Regions from separate parts of the Sphaerisporangium siamense genome, predicted to be linked through region 1. Evidence: riboswitches for the same ligand, from Rfam matches in the RefSeq annotation. Region 1 holds a riboswitch; each other region holds the start of a gene.
The links. A riboswitch is a leader RNA that binds a small molecule or an ion and turns the genes downstream of it on or off. The one in region 1 is predicted to bind cyclic di-AMP.
Positions count from the first base shown of each region.

Region 1 (3,267 bases):
TACTGCTGGCCCGAGCTCTGCTGGCCGTATCCCTGCTCGCCGTAGCCCTGCTGGGCCTGGCCGTACTGCGACTGCCCGTAACCCTGCTGGCCGTAGGACTGCTGACCGTATTGGCTGGATTGGTTGGACTGGCTGGACTGGTTGGGGTGTTCCGACGTCGGCTGGGGACGGTGGACGACCGTCACCTCCGGATCGGCGCCGGGGAGCGACCGATCTGCGTTGTGCTGCCCATACGGGGAGCCGGAGGACTCGTTGCCCCCCGGCTCATCGCGTGGGTACGGCGGCTGTCCGGTGCTCACCGTGTCACCTCACTTCGGCTTCGCATGCGACATATGTAAGACACGCATGCTGTGGTGTTGCCCAACGTAGCGACAGCGGCATCAACAGTCACCTTTCCACCGGGTCACCACGCTGGTCAGAGCGTGGGACCAAATGGAGAAGCATGCGCGTGTTGCCGAGGGTGTTGGGCTTGACATGTTCAAGATCGAGAAACTCGGCTACGCCCTCATCGTAGGAGTCGAGCAACTCGGCGTACACCTCAGGAGAGACCGGAGTGCCCTGGATCGGGATGAACCCATGCTTGGCGAAGAATTCCACCTCGAATGTCAGGCAGAACACCCGCCGCAACCCGAGTTCGCGCGCCGCCTCGATGAGCGCGGAGACGATCATATGCCCGATGCCCAGGCCGCGGCAGGAGTCGTCGACCGCGACGGTGCGGATCTCGGCGAGATCCTCCCAGAGGACATGGAGGGCGCCGCAGCCCACCACCACGCCGTCCCGCTCGGCCACCCAGAACTCCTGGACGTCCTCATAAAGGGTGGCGGTCGATTTGCGCAGCAGACGGGGGCCGTCGCCGGAGTACGCGTCGACCAGGCGCCTGATGCGCCGGACGTCGGGCGTGCGGGCGCGTCGCACCACGAGCGTGCCGCCGGACGGCACGAACTCCACGACCTGCTCCATGAAGCGCCAGCGTATCCGCCCCGGCGAGCGGCCCGGCTGCCGCGCCGTTCCGCCGCCGCACATAACGGACGGTCCGAAACCGGGGACGCGTGCGCACTCAGGTGGCCGGAGGTGAGGTTGCGCACACTTGATGTCCATGGGGTCCACCAGGGCATCGTTTGAGGTTCCGCACAGTCGCCCACCTGCGGGCGCCGTCGCCAAGGCGAGGGCAAAGTGCCGTAAACGCACGGTAAAGTGGGTCGGTCAGCGGTTCGAGCGTGATCGTCCTGTGACACCTCAGTTGTGAAAGCTCAACAGAATCCGCAGTTCTGGTTGAGCAGGAACCCGCGCTGCACTAGTGTCCAGCGTCGATGCCGGTCATCGCCCCCGCGATGGCCGCGCCGCCTAATCCCGGCCGCGTCCCCGTGCGGCAGGGAGCCGGGGACCCAACCGGCGCACGGGCCCCGACCGTGCGAGCCGTTGTTCCTGGGGTGAATCCGAGAGGGAGGCATGGAGTTCTCCATGATCGCGAACTCGGTAGGGCTGCTCCGGCCCGAACCCGTCAGCTAACCCGGTAAGCGGCCGAGGAGAGGAGCTCGTTGGTGCAGCCTAGGCGCACGCCTGGAAAGAGTGCGGGCAGGCACGCCCGCCCCCGCGAACACACGACGCGTGCCCGGCTCGCCGGCGCGATCCCCAGGCGGCTGCCACGCCGCATCGCGCTCATCGCCACCGCCCTGACGGTGCTCACCTTCGGCTCCCCGCTCGTGGCGGCGACCGCCGAGCCCAAACCGAGCCTCACCCAGCTCAAGAAGCAGGTCGAGGACCTGTACAACCAGATCGAGTCGCTCACCGAGCAGTACAACGGCCAGAAGGAGCGGCTCAAGCAGGCCCAGCGCTCGGCGGACCTGGCGAAGAAGACGCTCACCAAGAGCCAGGCCGACCTTGAGGAGAAGCGCCGCAGGGCGGGCCTGCTCGCCCAGGACGCCTACATGACCGGCGGGGTGGGCTCCTCCCTGGCCCTGGCCATGTCCGGCGATCCTGACGGCTATCTGGACCGCGCGGCGACCACCTACGCCCTGCAGTTGCAACAGGGCGAGGAGGTCGCGCAGATCACCAAGGCCATGCAGATCGCCGAGCGCGCGAAGGCGGGCGCCAAGGCGCGCGAGGCCGAGGTCAAGAAGCTGGTGTCCAGCCTGTCCACCCAGCGCGACAAGATCCGTGGTCTGATCGCCAAGACCGAGAGCTCGCTGTTCAAGCGCGCCCTCGCGCAGGCCGGCCAGCCGGGCGGCAGGGCCACCCGCATCGACATCCCGATCCCGGGGACCGGCAAGGCCGCCGAGGCCACCAAGTGGGCGCTGACCCAGCAGCTCAGGCCGTACGTCTGGGGCGCCGCCGGCCCGAGCACCTTCGACTGCTCCGGCCTGGTGATGTGGGCCTACCAGAAGGTGGGCATCAGCCTGCCGCACTACACCGGCGACCAGTGGACCGCGGGCACCCACGTCTCGCGTGAGGATATGCGCCCGGGTGACCTGGTCTTCTTCTACAGCGACCTGCACCACGTCGGCATCTACATCGGCGGCGGCATGATGGTGCACGCCCCGCGCACAGGTGACGTGGTGAGGGTCGCCCCGCTCGGCAACCGTCCGTTCGCCGGGGCCGTGCGCATCGCCGACTGACACGGCGACGCGCGGGAACGCGGGCGGGCCGGCGACCGGGGGCTAGATCAGCCGCCGCCGCGCCGCCCAGGCCACGGCCTCGATGGCGGTGGCCACGCCGATGCGGTCGCAGATGCCCCGGAGGCGGCGCCGGACCGTCCTGCCGCTGACGTCCAGCCGCCGGCCGACACGGTCGACGGTGACGCCCTTGGCCAGTTCGGCGAGCAATAGAAGATCATCGTCGCTCAATCCCACGCCGTCTGATCCCGGGTGAATGTCATTCCCTCGGGAAACCAGATCCGGATACGCCATCGGGTGTCCTCCCCCACGACGAACTCGGCAACATACTCGAATGCTTCTAGCCCGCCCGTCAGGAACGGTAAACGCCACGTTCAAAGGTCGTCAAGCACCGGCCCCGCATAGTCGTTACCGCTACGATTGACATACCTGTGCATATGTGAACTACTCATGACATGTTCGCGAACCCATAGCCGCAGGCCGAGCCGCAAGACGATCATGGACGGCACCGGCGCCGGGACGCGGCGGAGACCCCGTGGCGCCGGTTCACGGCAGGTCGGCGGGCAGGACACCCCGGATCGCCCCATGCCAGGCATATAAGATCAACGCCTCTCCAGCCATAATTTCGCGTGAAATCACAGGCCCTTTCCCATCA
Region 1 covers NZ_JACHND010000001.1:1,854,212-1,857,478, reverse strand. Annotated here, with positions in the region: gene BJ982_RS40315 (RDD family protein) at 1-299, opposite strand, end outside; gene BJ982_RS08830 (amino-acid N-acetyltransferase) at 388-960, opposite strand; cyclic di-AMP (ydaO/yuaA leader) riboswitch at 1,343-1,536, shown strand; gene BJ982_RS08825 (C40 family peptidase) at 1,542-2,615, shown strand; gene BJ982_RS08820 (helix-turn-helix domain-containing protein) at 2,658-2,849, opposite strand.

Region 2 (3,267 bases), 5.2 Mb from region 1:
CCCGGCCACCGCGGCCCGCGCGAGGCTCTCCGGGTCGGGAGTGGCGGCGGGCGGGGCCGCGAGGACGGCCGAGGCCCCGGGCGCGGCCGGGAGGGCGCCCCAGAGCGCCGGAGCGGCCGTCGGCGCGCTCAGGGCCGCCAGCAGGCCCGCCAGTGAGGCCCCCAGCCGGACGACGCGCATGCGGGCAATCTACCGGGCGCCCCGCCCCTGAAACGCGCCCCCGAGGGCGCGGCTCCGGGACGGGGTGAGGCACGCGCGACGGCGGGAACACTCCCTGTGGGCACGTCCTCGTCCTCGGAGGCGCGATCTGACGGGCGTGCCGGGCAGTCCTGGACGGCCGGAAGCCGCCCGGGCCGGGAAGGGCCCCGGCGGATCGCCTGAGGCGTCCGGCCGTGCACGCCTGACGGCTGCGGATCATCGACCACATTCCGCGTCAGGGGGCGCGTCACGACCCGTGGAGGCCGGCCATGAGCAAGGCCAAGATCAAAACGGAGTACGAGCTCGTACAGGAGAACGTCGACCAGCCCCCGTGGGGGCCCACCGAGCCGGACGAGGAGGAGGTCCTCATCGGTCTCGGCTACCACCTCAACGAGGAGACCGGCGTCTACGAAGGCTTGCCGAGGACCATGGTCACGGAGGCCGAGAGGATGCTCCAGGAGGCCCGCATGGACCTCGGGATGAGCGGCCGTCCGAACCAGATCACCGAGGACTACGCCTCGCGCAACGGCTCGGAGTTCCTGACGGCCCACTGGTGTGACATGGCGGTCACCCACTGGGCCCGGGAGTCCGGCAACAGGAAGGCGGTGCTGCCGGAGGGCGACCGGGCGTACACCGTCTGGCACGCCGAGGACGGCCTGCGGCTCGGCCGCTGGCACACGGGCACGGTGGCCCAGATCAAGGAGCACGCCCGCCCGGGGGCGATCATGTTCGTCGACCACCAGGGATCGAACGACATCGGCGCGATCGACCACGTGGGCGTGGTGGAGGTCAACCTGGGCGACGGCCGCCTGCAGACCATCGAGGGCAACGTGAGCGACAGGTGCGTCCGCACCGTGCGCGGCGCGGCCGACATCGCCGGATTCTGGAATCCCGCCTACAACTGGACGGAGGCCATGGTGGAGAAGCTTCCGACGCTCCACGAGGGCGACCACGGCAAGCACGTGCGGACGATGCATCACCTGATGCTGGCCCGGGACACCACGGGGCTGGAGGGCCTCGGGGACGACGCCTTCACCGCGGAGCACGCGGCCGGCATCCGCCGGCTGCAGCAGGCCGCGGGCGTCGAGGTCGACGCGATCGTCGGCCCTGAGACCTGGAGCGTGCTGCTCGCGGTCCGGTAGGGCCGCCGGGCGTCGCGTGCGCCGGGAACGCGAAGGCCCCGTCCGCCCGCGAGGGGTGAGGGGGACGGGGCCTTCGGTCCGGTGCGCTCAGCGCGGGCCCGGACCGGTCACGCGCCGGGGCGGACGGCTCCGACGAAGCTGCCCTTGCGGTAGCCGTTGAGCTTGTCGATCCGCACCCGCGAGCCGCTGTTCGGGGAGTGGATCATCTTGCCGTGGCCGACGTACATGCCGACGTGGCCGAGGCCGCGGAAGAACATCAGGTCGCCCGGCTGGAGGTGCTTCCACGAGACCTTCTTGCGCACCGCGCGGTACTGCGCGCCGGTGACACGGGGCAGCTTGACCCCGGCCTTGCGCCAGGAGTACAGGACCAGACCCGAGCAGTCGAACGCGCCGGGGCCGGTGGCGCCCCAGCGGTAGGGGTCGCCGATCTGCCTCTTGGCCACGGCCACGGCGGTGCGCGCCTTGACGCGCTGCCGTGCGGCCTTGCTCAGCTTGGTCTTCTTGGTCTTCTTGGTCTTCGACGTCTTCGCGGCCGTGGAGCCCGTGGTGGTCGCCGCCGACTCGCTCTGGGTGGTCGCCGCGGGTTCCGCCGAGGCCACCGGGGGAACGACGGGAGTGACCGGCGTGGCGGCGTCCGCCGCCGGCACCTGCAGGGTCGCCAGGGCGACGGAGGCCGTCACGGTCAGGACGGCGCCGCCGAGGGAGAACCTGGCGATTCGGGGCAGGCGGGGGCTAGGGGTGGTGCTGGACAGGATCGCTCCTAGAATCTTCCACTTACGCCTACCGGGTTAGCTGACGGATTCGGGCATGGAAGCAGCCCTACGGCGCGCGGGGCGCCGATTCACCCCCGGCCTTCCGGCTGGAAGGCCAATTGGGTCCCCGGCTCCGTGCTCCTTGCCGCACGGATTCGGCAGGCCGCCGCGGTGTGGGTTCCTTGTGGGGTTCCCGGTTTCGCCGGCATGTGCCGGCGACGACGGCCGAATGGATGGGTGGTACGTCGGCCGATCTTGCGGACCGGCCCTCGTTCGCGACGGCATGGCGTTGCTCGCCGCGGCCCAGAAGCTACACAGATTGCGAAATTCCAGCAAAGGGTGGGTCAACGAAACGTAGATCATTACGACTGATCACTAACCGATAACGCCTGCATATCAATGCCCTCTGTTACCCGAATGTGATTCCTCTCACATAGCCGGAAACATGGCCCGCCCTTCGTCACATCCGTCACATCCGTCACACAAGTCTTGATCTTGGACGGGCCGGATCGGCGGTTGCGGGCCTCTCCAGAGATGTCAATATGCAAGAGTTCTTTAGCAATGTCTGTTGCGCAAGGCATGTTGCTCATGCCAGCGTGGGGCCCATGGAGAACGAGAACGTCCGGCAGATCACCGACTCGCGCGTGCTGGCCGCCCTGGCCCATCCCCTGCGGCGCCGTCTCATGGACGCGCTCAAGGTCTACGGGCCCTGCACCGCCAGCATGCTGGCCGAGCACACCGGCCAGGCCGTGGCCAACGTCAGCCACCACCTGCGGGTCCTCGCCTCGGGCGAACTGGTCGAGGAGGCCCCCGAGCTGGCCCGCGACCGGCGTGAGCGCTGGTGGCGCCTGGTGTCGGCCTCGCTCCGGTGGTCCACCCGCGACTTCGAGTCCGACCCCGCCTCCGCCGCCGTGGCCGGCGCCGCCGAATCGCTCAACCTGGACCACCACGTGGCCATCGTCCGCGCCTACTACGCCATGACCGAGGACGAGCGCGCGGCCTGGGACAACGCGCCGTTCTCCGCCGACAAGTGGCTGCGGCTGACGCCCGCCGAGCTCGCCGAGGTGAGCCGGGAGGTCGTCGCCCTGTTCGACCGCTGGGCGGCCCGTGACGTCCCCGACGACGGCGCCTCCAGGGACCCGGTGTTCCTGTTCGCCTTCGGCGTCCCGGGGCGT
Region 2 covers NZ_JACHND010000001.1:7,031,934-7,035,200, forward strand. Annotated here, with positions in the region: gene BJ982_RS32065 (peptidase MA family metallohydrolase) at 1-180, opposite strand, end outside; gene BJ982_RS32070 (CHAP domain-containing protein) at 468-1,340, shown strand; gene BJ982_RS39950 (C40 family peptidase) at 1,448-2,020, opposite strand; cyclic di-AMP (ydaO/yuaA leader) riboswitch at 2,103-2,263, opposite strand; gene BJ982_RS32080 (ArsR/SmtB family transcription factor) at 2,698-3,267, shown strand, end outside.
Region 2: it holds a riboswitch for cyclic di-AMP, as region 1 does, so the genes downstream of both, BJ982_RS39950 (C40 family peptidase) here and BJ982_RS08825 (C40 family peptidase) in region 1, are expected to answer to the same signal.

Region 3 (3,267 bases), 1.3 Mb from region 1:
CCCGTCTACGTCGCGTACCTGTCCAAGCATCCGGACGCCTGACCAGGCGTCCGCCGGCTCTAGGCTCCTGCCATGGCATCGGTGAACGTTGAGCGAACAGACGGCGGCTTCGTGGCGCGCAACGCCCGCGGCGCGGAGGTCGCCATGGGCGGCGGCGACGACGAAGGGGTCTTCACCCCCGTCGAGCTCCTGCTGGCCGCGGTGGGCGGCTGCAACATCGTCACGGTGGAGCCCCTCACCGCCCAGCGCGACCATCGGCTCGTGCGCCTGGCCATGACCGTCCAGGCCGACAAGGCCGAGTCCAACCTGCTCGGCACGATCACCATCACCTACGACGTCGAGCTTCCCGAGGGCGACGACAAGGCCGACGAGGTGTACCGCGCGGTGGCGCGGCGGGTGCACGAGAAGTACTGCACCGTGAGCCGCACCCTCCAGGAGGGCGTCGAGGTCGCGCTCGAACTGCCTGAATAGCCGCCTGCGCCTCCGGGTCCATCCGTACCCGGTCAACCCCTGGGACTCTGACCGAATCTATACCCTGCGATGACGAGCAGCTCAGGCCCCGGTATGTAGTGTTAAGGCAGGTCACAAGGGATGCGACCGGCATCCTGCGGGGCCTGCGAGATCTTTTCTGAAAGGACGCGGTGGGGGACCGCGTCCGTCAGCGGGACCGCCCGATGCGTTTGGGGGAAGGCATCGGCGCCGGACCGTTTGAGATCGGGGCCGGGCAGGCGGGGGACTGCCCGGCCCCGACACATGTCCCCACCTTTCGCCCCCGTGCCCCCTCGCCGATCCCCGTGGACCCGACGTGGCCGTCCTCTCGCGCGACGGCATCCCGGGCACGTGACGGCGTCCTCCTCTTTACTTACCGTCTTTACCCCCCGCGCCCCTGGAGCGGCGCGGGGGCGGTGCGGGTTACCGGCAGAGGATGCCCGAAACGCGAAGTTCGTGGTCAAGAGGTAGATCTTCTAATACTTTTGGGGGATAACGTTGGCTTTGTCCTGACTAAGTGGGTAAGGTCTTAACCCAAGACGGGCGGTGACCTGGTCTTCAGCCCGAAGGCCGCCGCCCGCCGTCGAGTCTCCAAGGCCGTACGTGGCCGAGGGGAGCCGGGGACCCACGTCCTTTGGGGTGAATCCGCGCCAGCGGTAGGGAGCTACTCCAAGCCCGAACCCGTCAGCTAACCCGGTAGACGTGATTGGAGAGGAGACCGAGTGGAGCACCCCACTCCGCGGAGCCCATTCCCCGGGCTACCATAAGCCCCGGATCTTCGCCGTCAGAAGCGGCGGACAAGTCGGCTCGTAGCAGCCGTCCACCGGGCGACACCTTCGCGCTCGCCCTCTGTGACGTCGTGGCGAGAACGCCACAGCCCTACTTGCACCTGCTTGCACCACACGGAACGCGCCGGCCCGGCGATGGGCGCACTGCCCCGCCGGCCCCCTGAGTGACAGCGCTTTCCACCCCCGTCCCGGCGCGGCCCGGAGTGCGGCCTTTGTCTTCTGATGAAAGATCCGATCTCCCCATGACTTCTTTCGCTGTACCCCCTAACTGGCGACCGATGTCCTGTATCCTCGGCGCCTGCCTCGCAGCCACCACCGCCTTCGGCGCCACCACCGTCGCGGCCCACGCCGACGACGCCACCCCCACGCCCGCCGCGACCGTCCAGGTCGACAAGCCCATCCTGCTCAAGGGCTCCACCAAGGCCTCCTACTTCTGGGACGACGCCTCCGGGCGCATGGGCGACACCGGTCTCCCCGCCATCGGCAAGCCGATGCAGAAGGGCCTGTTCGCCAGCCCGAGCTGGCCGCTCGGCACCGAGGGATACGTGTTCTACAAGGGCAAGAAGGCCCCCTTCTTCATCGGCGACCGCGGCCCGGGCATCCCCTCCAACAACGGCGTGATGCTCGACATCGACGGCAAGACCTTCGCGGAGCTGACCGGCGGCGCCTTCAGCGACACCACGCTCACCGTCAAGGGCTTCGACGCCGGCCACATCAACGTCGAGTACGTGATCACCAAGTGGGGCGACGGCGTGGGCAAGAAGAACTACCCGGTCCCGTTCTCCACCGGCGCCTGGGGCGTCCGCGACGCCAAGCCGGCCTCCCCGCCCCCCACCCCCGTCACCCTCGCCGGCGAAGGCAACTGACGCCCCCCGAGACCGTGGAGCCCCACGCCGGCGGGGCTCCCCGTGAGGCACGGCTACGCCCGCCCGCCCGATGTGCGGAGCCACGCGGGGACTGCTAAAGTCGCCGTAGCCGAATGCGCCGCTAGCTCAGTTGGTTAGAGCAGCTGACTCTTAATCAGCGGGTCCGGGGTTCGAGTCCCTGGCGGCGCACAGGAACAAACCCCAGCTCGGGTGCTTCGAGCTGGGGTTTGTCATGTCTTCTCTAGCCCTTGGGCCAGTGGCCCGCGAGGCGGGCGATCCGCAGGCCCGCGTGCAGGTCCAGGCGGAGCGCGCTGTCGGTGATGTCGTAGCCGACGATCTCCCTGATGCGGTCCAGCCGATAGTAGAGCGTGCTGCGGTGGACGCTCAGCCGGCGGGCCGTGCCCTGGATCTCGCCGCCGCACTCCAGATACGCCTCCAGCGTCCCCGCCAGCTCGACCCCGTGCGGCGATGCCAGGAGCCGCTGCACCGCGACCGGAAAGTCCTCCGGGGTCAGGCGTTCCAGCGGTAGCTGCAGCAGCAGCCGGTCGAGCCCGAGATCCGCCCAGAAGACCCGTTTGCCGTACCGCTGCGGGTCGAGCCGGGAGGCCCGGCAGGCGAGCCGCGCCTCCCGATAGGAGTCGACGGCCTCCGCCAGCGAGGGCTTCACGCTCCCCACCCCGGCGACGATGTCCTCCAGCCGAGGCCCGAAGAGCGCCCGGTCGAGCCTTTCCCGATTGACCGGACGGGGAAAGAGAACGACCCCGTCGAGCCCGAGCGTGGCCCCGACGATCTTCACGGTCGTGGCCCGCGCGGTGAATTCGAGAGTCGCTTCCACGGCCAGCCGGACAAGCGATCTCGGAAGCGTGTCCGGGGCCTGGCAGACGAGCACGGAATATTGGTCGACGTCCTCGATGAGCCCTTCCCTTACCAGGGTTTCCGCTGCCTGCCGCCGCCCCGCCGGCGAATCCCCGAGAAGCGCGGAAAGCAGCAGCTTGGAATGCTCCGTACGGTGCCTGAGGTCGGAGATCCGCAGGGCCATCAATACTCCGATCTCGGTGGCCGCGGATTCGAGCAGACTAAGATCGTCCGCCGTCGGCTCCCGATCTTCGACATGGTAGACATAA
Region 3 covers NZ_JACHND010000001.1:3,177,589-3,180,855, forward strand. Annotated here, with positions in the region: gene BJ982_RS14635 (hypothetical protein) at 1-42, shown strand, start outside; gene BJ982_RS14640 (OsmC family protein) at 73-471, shown strand; cyclic di-AMP (ydaO/yuaA leader) riboswitch at 1,078-1,208, shown strand; gene BJ982_RS40405 (hypothetical protein) at 1,556-2,143, shown strand; tRNA gene BJ982_RS14650 (tRNA-Lys) at 2,259-2,332, shown strand; gene BJ982_RS14655 (helix-turn-helix domain-containing protein) at 2,385-3,267, opposite strand, start outside.
Region 3: it holds a riboswitch for cyclic di-AMP, as region 1 does, so the genes downstream of both, BJ982_RS40405 (hypothetical protein) here and BJ982_RS08825 (C40 family peptidase) in region 1, are expected to answer to the same signal.